DNA from 2 places in the Rossellomorea sp. RS05 genome. Region 1 is predicted to be linked to the other one. Evidence: a T-box and tRNA genes for the amino acid it is inferred to sense, from the RefSeq annotation. Region 1 holds a T-box; the other holds one or more tRNA genes.
What was found. A T-box is a leader RNA that pairs with one kind of tRNA and senses whether it is charged. The one in region 1 lies ahead of metG (methionine--tRNA ligase), so its partner is inferred to be a tRNA-Met.
Positions count from the first base shown of each region.

Region 2: it has a tRNA-Met gene. The T-box ahead of metG (methionine--tRNA ligase) is inferred to sense a tRNA for this amino acid. The anticodon was not compared.

Region 1 is NZ_JBDKWY010000001.1:1,002,770-1,008,519, forward strand. It holds gene ABJ225_RS05170 (metallophosphoesterase family protein) at 1-106, opposite strand, end outside; gene metG (methionine--tRNA ligase) at 173-1,807, opposite strand; T-box leader at 1,865-2,129, opposite strand; gene ABJ225_RS05180 (SAM-dependent methyltransferase) at 2,222-2,821, shown strand; gene trpA (tryptophan synthase subunit alpha) at 2,960-3,745, opposite strand; gene trpB (tryptophan synthase subunit beta) at 3,738-4,937, opposite strand; gene ABJ225_RS05195 (phosphoribosylanthranilate isomerase) at 4,934-5,554, opposite strand; gene trpC (indole-3-glycerol phosphate synthase TrpC) at 5,551-5,750, opposite strand, start outside.
Region 2 is NZ_JBDKWY010000018.1:11,157-16,906, reverse strand. It holds tRNA gene ABJ225_RS22235 (tRNA-Asn) at 200-274, opposite strand; tRNA gene ABJ225_RS22230 (tRNA-Ile) at 283-359, opposite strand; tRNA gene ABJ225_RS22225 (tRNA-Gly) at 374-447, opposite strand; tRNA gene ABJ225_RS22220 (tRNA-Leu) at 463-547, opposite strand; tRNA gene ABJ225_RS22215 (tRNA-Cys) at 569-642, opposite strand; tRNA gene ABJ225_RS22210 (tRNA-Gln) at 647-721, opposite strand; tRNA gene ABJ225_RS22205 (tRNA-His) at 728-803, opposite strand; tRNA gene ABJ225_RS22200 (tRNA-Trp) at 817-890, opposite strand; tRNA gene ABJ225_RS22195 (tRNA-Tyr) at 933-1,016, opposite strand; tRNA gene ABJ225_RS22190 (tRNA-Phe) at 1,022-1,097, opposite strand; tRNA gene ABJ225_RS22185 (tRNA-Asp) at 1,132-1,208, opposite strand; tRNA gene ABJ225_RS22180 (tRNA-Met) at 1,369-1,442, opposite strand; tRNA gene ABJ225_RS22175 (tRNA-Ser) at 1,466-1,558, opposite strand; tRNA gene ABJ225_RS22170 (tRNA-Ile) at 1,570-1,643, opposite strand; tRNA gene ABJ225_RS22165 (tRNA-Met) at 1,664-1,737, opposite strand; tRNA gene ABJ225_RS22160 (tRNA-Ala) at 1,774-1,849, opposite strand; tRNA gene ABJ225_RS22155 (tRNA-Pro) at 1,858-1,934, opposite strand; tRNA gene ABJ225_RS22150 (tRNA-Arg) at 1,941-2,017, opposite strand; tRNA gene ABJ225_RS22145 (tRNA-Gly) at 2,108-2,182, opposite strand; tRNA gene ABJ225_RS22140 (tRNA-Leu) at 2,186-2,270, opposite strand; tRNA gene ABJ225_RS22135 (tRNA-Lys) at 2,281-2,356, opposite strand; tRNA gene ABJ225_RS22130 (tRNA-Thr) at 2,393-2,468, opposite strand; tRNA gene ABJ225_RS22125 (tRNA-Val) at 2,572-2,647, opposite strand; tRNA gene ABJ225_RS22120 (tRNA-Glu) at 2,651-2,725, opposite strand; gene ABJ225_RS22115 (hypothetical protein) at 2,918-3,064, opposite strand; gene ABJ225_RS22110 (TcaA NTF2-like domain-containing protein) at 3,201-3,536, opposite strand; gene ABJ225_RS22105 (TcaA 3rd/4th domain-containing protein) at 3,650-3,871, opposite strand; gene ABJ225_RS22100 (TcaA NTF2-like domain-containing protein) at 4,140-5,537, opposite strand; gene ABJ225_RS22095 (hypothetical protein) at 5,568-5,750, opposite strand, start outside.

The sequences.
Region 1 (5,750 bases):
CCGCCACAGCGGTTAGCTGTCCGTATTCTTTGAACGCCTCATAGTGCTCGATTGTCTGAAAATCGCCTGCGTGGATGATATGATCGGCCGTTTTGAGATCATCCAACAAAGGGGAGGGCAGATCCCTCCCTTTTTTTCGGAAAGTGGGTATCGGCCACGATCACCACTTTCATCATGGGTTGCTGCTCTCCGTGATCAGTTTCTCCACTTCTTCTTCGATGACAGATGGATCGATTCTTTCAAACAGGGGTCCACCTTCTTGAAGGTGAAGGACCTCAGATCCTACAGGACCCCAGATGGCGCTGCCCGACCCGAGCTGCCAGCCTAGCTCCTCCCCTGTCTTTGGAAGAAAGGGCGTCAGGAGGGCACGTAGGTTGGTGATGATATAAATGAATTCCGTGAGAAGTTCTTTCCCGCGATCCTCGTCTTCTTTGACGACCACCCAGGGTTTCGATTCATCGAAGCGTTTGTTGATCCCCCTGATGTATGCGAAGATGCCATCAAGCGCTTCCCTGGTCGTACCCTCTTCGATGCGCCCTCCGGCCAAATCGAATTGATTTTGTGCTTCTTCACGCAACCCTTTTCCGACAGTAATAAAGTCCACCTTTTCTCCGTACGCTTTACGATAAAACTTCAGCGTTCGCTGCACCAGGTTACCGAATGCTCCGAGAAGCTCTCCGTTGTGGCTATGGATGAACTCCCGCCAGGAGAAATCCGCATCCCTCTTTTCCGGGGCATTGATCGTGAGGAAATATCGCAAGGAATCAGGTTCATATCGATCCAACAGATCGCGTGCCCACACGGCCCAATTGCCGCTGGTGGAGAACTTCTTTTTTTCGAGGGTCAGATACTCATTGGACACCACGTGATGAGGAAGCGCTTCTACACCGATCCCTTTCATGACAGCCGGCCAGATGATCGTGTGGAATGGAATATTGTCCTTTCCATGGACGTAATATGTACGGGTGTCCTCTTCCCAGAAACGTTTCCAGTCCTTCCCCGTTCCAGCTCCCCATTCCTTGGAGGCACTGTAGTATCCGCTCACCGCCTCGATCCACACGTACACCTTCTTATCTTCAAATCCCTGAATCGGAACTGCCACCCCATTTTCAAGGTCCCGTGTCACGGCCCGGTCATGAAGACCTTCAATCAAATATCTCTGCGTCAGATTCAGGGCATTTTCACGCCAGTCCTTCCCGTGGTCCTTTACCCATTCCTCAAGTGCACCCTGAAATTCCGAGAGGGCAAAATAGAGATGGGTGGTCGATTTAATCACCGGTTCGGTCTGACATAGTTTGCATGTTCGATCCTTGAGATCCAAGGGATCCAGGACCGTGGAACAATGATCACACTGATCTCCCCTTGCCTTTGCCCCGCATACCGGACAGATTCCCTCTACGAATCTGTCTGGCAGGAAACGTTGATCCACTTCGCAATAGGCCTGTTCGACTTCTTTTTCATACAGCCAGCCATTTCGGTGAAGCGTCCGAAAGATTTCCTGTACCGCTTCATGATGGGCCTGCTTGTCTGTTCGCGTATAAAGATCATAGCTGAATCCGAGGGAATCGAACGTTTCTTTGAATTCCCGGTGGAACCGATCGGCGATTTCCTCCACTGGGACACCTTCCTGGCTCGCCCTGATCCCGATCGGCGTTCCGTTACAATCACTCCCGGATACGTAAAGGACGTCTTCCCCCTTCATCCTATAGTAGCGTGCGAGGATATCTCCCGGCAGCAGGGCTGCAATATGACCCAGGTGCAGGGACCCATTCGCATACGGCCATGCTCCTCCAATGAATACTGTCATGCTGATCATCTCCTTTTGTTGTAAACAAAAAACCCCCGTCCTGACGCCATAAAGACGTCTAAGGACGAGGGGGATGCTCGTGGTACCACCTTAGTTCGCAGGATGCTCGCGCAAATCCTGCCTTCTTGAGTACGAAGCCGATCTGGCCCTTATACTCCGGCGTGTGATAACGGGTGCCTGCCCCGTGCCACCCTACTCCAAAGGTTTCGAATGGAACGCTCCGAGACCATCTTCGGGACCAGTCTGTGCCTGCCCCTTTTCAGCTGCCGGGGCTCTCTTTCAAGACCGAATTGATCCGTACTCTTCTCATCGTCGCGATTAAGTATAGTATGCCACTTTTTTCAAAAAAGGCAAGAGGTTTATTTCTGCACCGTTGTGGAAAGAGAAAGGAAAACAGAGAAGGAGCGTTCTGCCTTGAGCGTATTACAGAAACAATTCAAAGAACCATCCGGACCGTTGGGTTGGTTGGCAGGAAAAATCATGGAGTTCGATAATCGCAGGATCCATCATTGGAGCTTGAAGCGGCTCGGCATTCAAAACAGGGACAGAGTGCTTGAAATCGGATACGGGACGGGTTCCTGCATCGAAAGGATCACTGCTTCATACCCACATGCGTTCGTCGACGGAATCGACATTTCAGAAACGATGGAGGAAACGGCAAAGAAGAAGAATGAGAAAGCGATCCACGAAGGCCGGGTACGCCTCTGGAATGGGGATATTGGCGATTTTTCCAGTGAGACTTCCTATGATAAAATCTTTGCCATCAACAACTATCCCCTTTGGAATGATCAAGAGAAATCCCTTATAAGGATCCACTCTCTATTGCATGAAGGTGGCACCCTCTTGATCACAGTTCAGCCGAGAGGCGATGAAGCGAGCGATGAACGAGCGAAAGAGTACGGTGAAGAAATTGCTGCTGCCGTCCGTTCAACCGGTTTCAAAGATGTTTCAGTCTCTTATAAAAAAGGATCCCCTGCCATGACTGTCTGTGTCACCTGCACAAAAACAGGGTGATCCATTTATCGATCGGAGTGTAATTTCCTCTCCTACTTATCACTCCACAAAAAAATCCAAGCAGCTCCATCGTTAGGGATAAGAAGGAGCTTGCTTGGATTTTCACATAACTGGGACTACCCTCAGGGTTACTTTTTCTTACACACGTACTCCTTTGGATGCACCGATCAAGGACTTGATGGTTTCCTCATCATCTGTTTGAAGGAGATCGATGATCCTGCTTCCTACCACCACTCCGTCACAGCTCTGCGACATGGTTTTCACATGCTCAGGGCTCGAGATACCGAAGCCTGCGAGGACCGGGACAGGGCTGTGTTCCTTCAGGAGATTGAGGTGTCTGCTGATGACGTCGTCAAATTCCTTCCGTGCCCCGGTGATTCCTTTGACCGTTACGGCATAAAGGAAGCCCTCCGATCTTCTTGCAAGCTCCTTGACGCGTTCTTCACTGCTTGTCAGGGTTGCGAGCTGGATGATGGCGATTCCATGCTCCACAGCATCCGCTTCTATCAGGTCAAGATGCTCGAGGGGCAGATCGGGTATGATGAGTCCGTCCACTCCCGCTTCCCGGCAATCACGGAAGAAGCGGGACACACCATAGCGAAAAATCGGATTGATATACGTCATGAATACCAATGGGATCGTGACTTCATGACGATTTCCCTTCAAGACATCCAGTACACCGGCGAGTGTCGTCCCGTGCTTCAAGGCCCGCTTACCAGCTTCCTGGATCGTTGGTCCATCGGCAACGGGATCTGAAAACGGGATCCCAAGCTCAATGGCTGTCGCCCCATGCGCCTCCAACCGTCGTAGCGTGGGGATGAGTTCATCAAGCCCTCCATCACCGGCCATGATATAGGGGATGAACACCTTATTTCCAAGCTCGAGTTCGGTTTTCAATGCCTTTTCCAAAAACTCCTTACCCATGTTGACTACCTCCCAGCATGTCTTGTACTTGATTCACATCTTTATCTCCACGGCCCGATAGGCAGATGACGATGGATTCTTCCGGCTTCATTTCCTTCGCAAGCTCCACAGCATAAGCAACGGCATGGGAGCTTTCCAGTGCCGGGATGATTCCTTCGGTCTTGCACAGAAGCTGAAATGCATCCAGTGCCTCACCGTCGGTCACCGCCGCATAGGTAACGCGTCCTTGATCTTTCAAAAAGCTATGTTCTGGACCGACCCCCGGGTAATCAAGTCCCGCTGAAACCGAATGGGCTTCTTGGATCTGGCCGCTATCATCCTGTAGCAGATACATCATGCTTCCGTGCAGGATCCCCACAGATCCCTTCGTCAGAGTGGCTGCATGCTTATCCGTTTCAACACCTGCCCCTGCGGCTTCCACCCCGTATAATGCAACATCGTCTCCGACAAACGGGTGGAACATGCCCATGGCATTGCTACCGCCGCCCACGCAAGCGACGATCGCTTCGGGCAGCCTGTTTTCCTTTAAGAAAAACTGTTTCTTCGTTTCATTTCCGATGACGCTCTGGAAGTCCCTGACCATTTTTGGAAACGGGTGCGGGCCGAGGACAGACCCCATGATGTAATGGGTGTCATCTACATGGGAGACCCAGTAGCGAAGGGCTTCATTCACGGCATCCTTAAGGGTCGCGCTCCCCTGTTTGACCCCTACCACTTCTGCTCCGAGTAGTTCCATCCGGAATACATTGAGCTTCTGCCTTCTGATATCCTCTTCCCCCATGAAGATGACGCAATCCAGGTTCAGTAGGGCACATACGGTTGCCGTAGCCACACCATGCTGGCCCGCACCTGTTTCTGCGACGACTTTCTTCTTACCCATCCTGACAGCAAGGAGGGCCTGACCGATCGTATTATTAATTTTGTGGGCACCTGTATGATTCAGATCTTCTCGTTTCAGATAGATTTTCGCCCCACCGACTTTGTCTGATAGATTCCTGGCATGATAGAGGGGATTTTCCCGTCCCACATAGTCTTTCAGGTAGAGCTGAAGTTCTTCTTGGAAGGATGGATCCACCATCGCTTCTTCGTAGGCGGATTCGAGTTCATTCACCGCCTTCATGAGCGTTTCAGGAACGAATTTCCCTCCATATGGTCCAAATAGTCCTCGTTGATCCGGCTGTGCATACATCATTGTATTCCCTCCAATTGTTTGACTGTTTTCATGAGATCGAAGATTTTTTCCCGGTCTTTTCTTCCGTCCATTTCTACCCCGCTCGATAAATCTACCATTTCCGGACGGACTTCCTGGATGGCTTCTCCTATATTGGATACATTCAATCCCCCAGCAAGGATGATCCGATGCCCGGACCTCTCGATCCCCTTCAGGTAATCCCACTGGAATGTGGTCCCGTTACCACCGCGATGAGGTCCCTTTCCACTGTCTACAAGAATCGGCCCTTCAGGATAAAGCCCTACCCGTTTCACATCTGATTCCACTTTGATCGAGACAGCTTTGATATACGGTATGGAAAGTGCGAGGCAAAATTCAGGTGTTTCATCTCCATGGAGCTGAACATAGTCAAGCCCCGCTTCTACAAAGATGGATTCAAGTGTTTGCTTGGATTCATTGACGAAAACTCCGATTTTCATCACGTGGTCCGGCAGTTCAGAGCTGATGACCGCCGCTTCCCGTACCGAAATCTTCCTTTTGCTTTCTGCAAACACGAATCCGACCGCATCTGCTCCGGCTTCCACCGCCCATTGTGCTTCCTCAAGTGTTCTCACTCCGCATATCTTGACCTTTGTCATTCCGTCACCTTCTTTACCTGAAAGGAAGCAACAAGTCCGGCAGGGTCCTGGCTGCGCATGAGGGTCTCTCCGATGAGAATGGCATCGGCTCCGTCTTCTGCCACCGTCTTGCAATCTTGAATCGTCTTGATCCCACTCTCGCTGATCAGCTTCACGTCCTTGCCTTTTACAAGAGAACTCAGCGTTGCCGTCTTAT
Region 2 (5,750 bases), on a different contig from region 1:
TTCAGTTTTCAAGGTTCAAATATCAAGTGCTTCTCTCGAAGCGACCCTTACTATATTACAGCAATCGATGTTCGTTGTCAACACTTTATTTTAAAAAGTTTTTGACGATCATTGCCTCAACAACAATTACCAGCTTACCAATTAACTTCGTAGAAGTCAACTTCTTTTTAAAACTTTTTCAAAAAAATTTAAAAAGAAATGGCTCCGCAGGCAAGATTCGAACTTGCGACCGATCGGTTAACAGCCGATAGCTCTACCACTGAGCTACTGCGGAATGGTAGATGGTGGGCCTAAGTGGACTCGAACCACCGACCTCACGCTTATCAGGCGTGCGCTCTAACCAGCTGAGCTATAGGCCCGCATGAAAATAAATTGGAGCGGGTGATGGGAATCGAACCCACGACATCAGCTTGGAAGGCTGAGGTTTTACCATTAAACTACACCCGCATGTTAAATTGAAAATGGTACCGGTGGCCGGGGTCGAACCGGCACTCCTTACGGAACACGATTTTGAGTCGTGCGCGTCTGCCTATTCCGCCACACCGGCAGGTGCTGAAAAAAATAAAATTGGAGGCGGTAACCGGATTTGAACCGGTGGTGAAGGTTTTGCAGACCTCTGCCTTACCACTTGGCTATACCGCCTTATTGGCTGGGCTAGCTGGATTCGAACCAACGCATGTCGCAGTCAAAGTGCGATGCCTTACCGCTTGGCTATAGCCCAATAATATGGGGCGACTGATGGGAATCGAACCCACGAATGCCGGAACCACAATCCGGTGCGTTAACCACTTCGCCACAATCGCCATGTGTTTTTTTTGGCAGGGGCAGTAGGAATCGAACCCACACCAAAGGTTTTGGAGACCTTCGTTCTACCGTTAAACTATGCCCCTATATAGATCGTTCTATACTTGAACCTAGTTCAAGAAAACAAATGGTGGAGGGGGGCAGATTCGAACTGCCGAACCCGAAGGAGCGGATTTACAGTCCGCCGCGTTTAGCCACTTCGCTACCCCTCCATCAATGGTGGCTCAGGACGGAATCGAACCGCCGACACATGGATTTTCAGTCCATTGCTCTACCAACTGAGCTACTGAGCCATAAAAGGTCTTTGTTACATATAAAAAAGATAAATGGCGGTCCGGACGGGACTCGAACCCGCGACCTCCTGCGTGACAGGCAGGCATTCTAACCAACTGAACTACCGGACCAACTTATTTTCGCTTCAGCGAAAATAAAGATCAATGCACTGCGATAGCAAAATAGCTATCATTAGTACTTCGCGTTAGCGAAAATAAAGATCAATGTTCTTTTAATAGCAAATCCGCTATCATTGTCACTACATCCCGATCCTCTCGGATCAACATGGTATTGCGGGGACAGGATTTGAACCTGCGACCTTCGGGTTATGAGCCCGACGAGCTACCGAACTGCTCCACCCCGCGACGATAAAAGATGAAAGGAAATATGGAGGAGGAAGGGGGATTCGAACCCCCGCGGGCTTTGACACCCCTGTCGGTTTTCAAGACCGATCCCTTCAGCCGGACTTGGGTATTCCTCCGTATGTATAAATGGACCCTGCAGGACTCGAACCTGCGACCGGACGGTTATGAGCCGTCTGCTCTAACCAACTGAGCTAAGGGTCCAAAGCATAACCGTATGTAAATAGCGGCGGAGGGGATCGAACCCCCGACCTCACGGGTATGAACCGTACGCTCTAGCCAGCTGAGCTACACCGCCATGATGAATAAACTATATGTTCGATCAAAGGATCGTTGGTGGAGCCTAGCGGGATCGAACCGCTGACCTCCTGCGTGCAAAGCAGGCGCTCTCCCAGCTGAGCTAAGGCCCCAAAGAAAGTGGTCGGGAAGACAGGATTCGAACCTGCGACCCCTTGGTCCCAAACCAAGTGCTCTACCAAGCTGAGCTACTTCCCGATATAATGGCGCGCCCGAGAGGAGTCGAACCCCTAACCTTTTGATCCGTAGTCAAACGCTCTATCCAATTGAGCTACGGGCGCACGTATTTATTATCCTGCATCAAGTGAATCCAATGAAGGATTGTAAACCTGTGCTTCTGTCGGTCCGCCAATGCGGCGAGGCAACAATAATGGAGCGGAAGACGGGATTCGAACCCGCGACCCCCACCTTGGCAAGGTGGTGTTCTACCACTGAACTACTTCCGCATATGGTGCGGGTGAAGGGACTTGAACCCCCACGCCTTGCGGCGCCAGATCCTAAGTCTGGTGCGTCTGCCAATTCCGCCACACCCGCATGATGCAAATGGTGAGCCATGAAGGATTCGAACCTTCGACCCTCTGATTAAAAGTCAGATGCTCTACCAACTGAGCTAATGGCTCGTTCTGTTTACTTTGTCCGAACCAATCGAACAAAAGTGGTGCCGGCAAGAGGACTTGAACCCCCAACCTACTGATTACAAGTCAGTTGCTCTACCAGTTGAGCTACACCGGCATGGTGTATAATCGTTCTTTTCGCTTCGCCTTAACATCTGCGCAAAGGTTAAGAACTTTATGGTAAGTTATTTTCACTCCGCTTGCGCTTCGTGAAAAAACTATGGTGGAGGATGACGGGATCGAACCGCCGACCCTCTGCTTGTAAGGCAGATGCTCTCCCAGCTGAGCTAATCCTCCAAATGGTGACCCATACGGGATTCGAACCCGTGTTACCGCCGTGAAAGGGCGGTGTCTTAACCGCTTGACCAATGGGCCGTTATGTATGCGTCTCTTAAGGACAAGAATTACTATATCATCTTATTTCGCAGAAGTCAACTTCTTTTCAAAATTATTTCGCCGAACGAGTTCGTTTTTCTCAGCCGGTTGACTGCTAGAAGATTAAGATACCACATATAGGAGTGTTTCCACAATATAAATGTGGTGGTTTTCTAAAAATAAAAAAGACAGCTACAAGAGCTGTACAAGTTTGTCTCCGTGATATCTGGATTTTTCCTGATATTTATTCAACAAACTGCTGTCGTGGGTCGTATCCAGACGGTAATTGAAGGTGAAGAACCAGAACTTATGCCATTCCCTTAAAAATGTACGAAGCATCGCGATCCCTCCTGGTTGGTTGATCTTGTTGCCTTTAGTTTATCAAAGGAATGTAAAGATTATGCTAAGGACGGGTTTGAATGATGTAAAGTTTAATGTGGCAACCATACTGCCCCGCCTTCACCGGGCAGCCCCCTTAGATTTCATTGGTTTCGATCAGCTCCCATACCTGCAGGACGCCGGCAGAATCTGTGATCCTATACGTTGTCTTGTAGCTTTTACGGGACACATCTCCAAACGAATCGTAGATATCGAAGGTCTCCTTTGTGGTGACAAGGTAATCGCTACCGTCTTCTTCTATACTAATAACCTTAAAATCAATGATATCCTCCTTTATATCATTTTCATAAAGATACGCAATAAAATCCCTGGACTCTGCGTAAGCTTCTCCATCGGGATGATGCATGTACTCGACTAGCCAAAAATCCCCCTCGTTCCTCGCATGTACACTCTCATACGTATAATCTTCTATAAAGCTGCGGGTATTTCCCTTCGTTTCTTCTGCTTCCAGAGCCTCTATAGCTTCCTGTTCTAAAGCTTCTTTCTCTGCTTCGCGAATGTCATCAAGCTCAGGATACTGAAACGTTAGGAAATTAGGTCCGGACGTTTGAATCTTCTGCGGGACAGACTTATAGGTTTTCCTTTATACTCGAACTCCCCTGTAGCTGTGACAGAACCATCGGTCGCAAATGGGCCGAGTGGCGTATCATGTGGAAGCTTTTCTTGCTTCTTTCCATTAATGAGTAGCACGCTGATTTCATCGTACTCATCGACATAGACATATCCCGCTCCAAAATCAATGCTCACCTCAAGTTCATTGTCATAGGCTTCATTGAAGGAAATATCTTGTTTTTCTTTAAAAATGGAATAGCTTCCGTCAAACGTTCCTGTGAGCGGCCGTTCCCCCGGCAGTACTCCTTTTATAACGTGATTTCCTTCACTGATCGTGGCCTTTTTCTAAAATTTCGTTCAGGCCAACACATCGTTTCTATCAATATGGTAGATAGAGGATCGATTCATAAAAAAAGATGATCCCCTCTTGGATGGGGAATCATCTTCTTCATGCATTTCATATCTATTGTTGGTCCGTATCGATCAGCTTATTGACCTGATAGCCATCATCTGTCGATATCACTTTGTAGATCGTATCAAACGTACTCTCATTCTCACTGCCGTCGGATTTCGTGATGCTGAAAGTGTCTTCGAGGTGAACAATGTAGGCATCGCCGTCCTCTTCGATATCACCAACGGTCACATCGATGACATCTTCTTTTGTACCGGCCTTAAACAGGTCCGCTGCGTACTGTTCAGCCTGTCCGTATGCTTCTCCGTCCGGGTCATGATATGCTGCGGCACCGGAGAAGTCTCCGGAGTTCCTGGCTTCTACGATTGCATAGGTGTAGTCTTCTATGAACTCCGTCAGTTCGGCATCCACATCAGGCTCCTCTTCTTCCTCGTCCCATGAGCTGTACCATGCAGCATCCTGCTCTTTGATGAGTTCAGGATAATCAAAATACAGATATTCAGAAGATAGATTCGTCACTTTGATGGCATCGGACGTATAGGTCTTATCCTTGACCGTATGCTCGGCGACGATTTCCACTGAACCGTCCGTCGGGAACGGTCCGATCGGCGTCTCATATTTCACCTGATCTTTCATCTTCTTCCCATTGATGAGGAGCGCAGACACTTCTTCGCTGTCATATTCATCAAGGAAGACGTATTTCCCTGAGAAATCGATGGTCAGATCGAGCTGATTTTCCGTTGCATCGGTGAAATCCAGCTCCTCTTCTTCCTTAAACGTCGAGTGCGGGGTCTTCAATGAAGCAGCAAGCTTCGATTCACCGGGTAAAAGCCCGGTAAGCTCTGCCTGCTTATCCTTTGCTTCTTTTTCCTGGCCTTTCAGGGCAACGGTATATGCGTCCAAGTTGGCATCCGTCACCACATGGAATGGAATGACTTTCAGAGTGTATGTATCATAAATGCCAAGGAATTTCTTCCCCTTGGTAAAATGGAAGAGTTCATTTCCTTGCTCATCGGTGATCTTCGCTGCAGCTGAAGTCCCTTCTTTAAAGGAAGCAGCCTGTCCTTCGAGTTGATTCACAAGATCCGGGAGGTCTCCCTGAAGATAGGCAAGATACTTCTTCACTTCTTTGTCGCCTGTATCCTGTTTAATATCCTGAAGATCGAATACTTCCCTTGCCTTCTTCAAATCCTTGTCCTTCACGGCTACCGTGAACCCATCGACCAATTTATCCGGTGAGTGGGCTGCCTTCACGTAGAAATGGCCGGCTGTTCCTGCTGCAATCAGGACGAGGATGCTCGCAGTCATGATTTTCTGCAGCGTGGTCCACGGCTTCCTTGGCTTTGATGGTGCCTGCTTTTCTACCGATGCTGAAAGAGGAGTCCCACAGTTCTTACAGAACTTCTTCCCTTCTTCAAACTCTGCACCGCAATTCTTACAAAATCCCATTTGCATGTCCCTCTTTCTTTCATTGCTCTATTAGAATGGAGAAGAAAAGATGCCAAGGTTATCAATCATATTCATGATGAACCCTCTTAAAATCAAAGCGAATACGATAAATGATGCCACGTACGTCAGGATGATCCCGTAAAGAGGGTCAAACTTAGAGGCAATGTTCCTTGTATAACTCATAACAACGATCGCAGGGGCAGAGAAGATGGC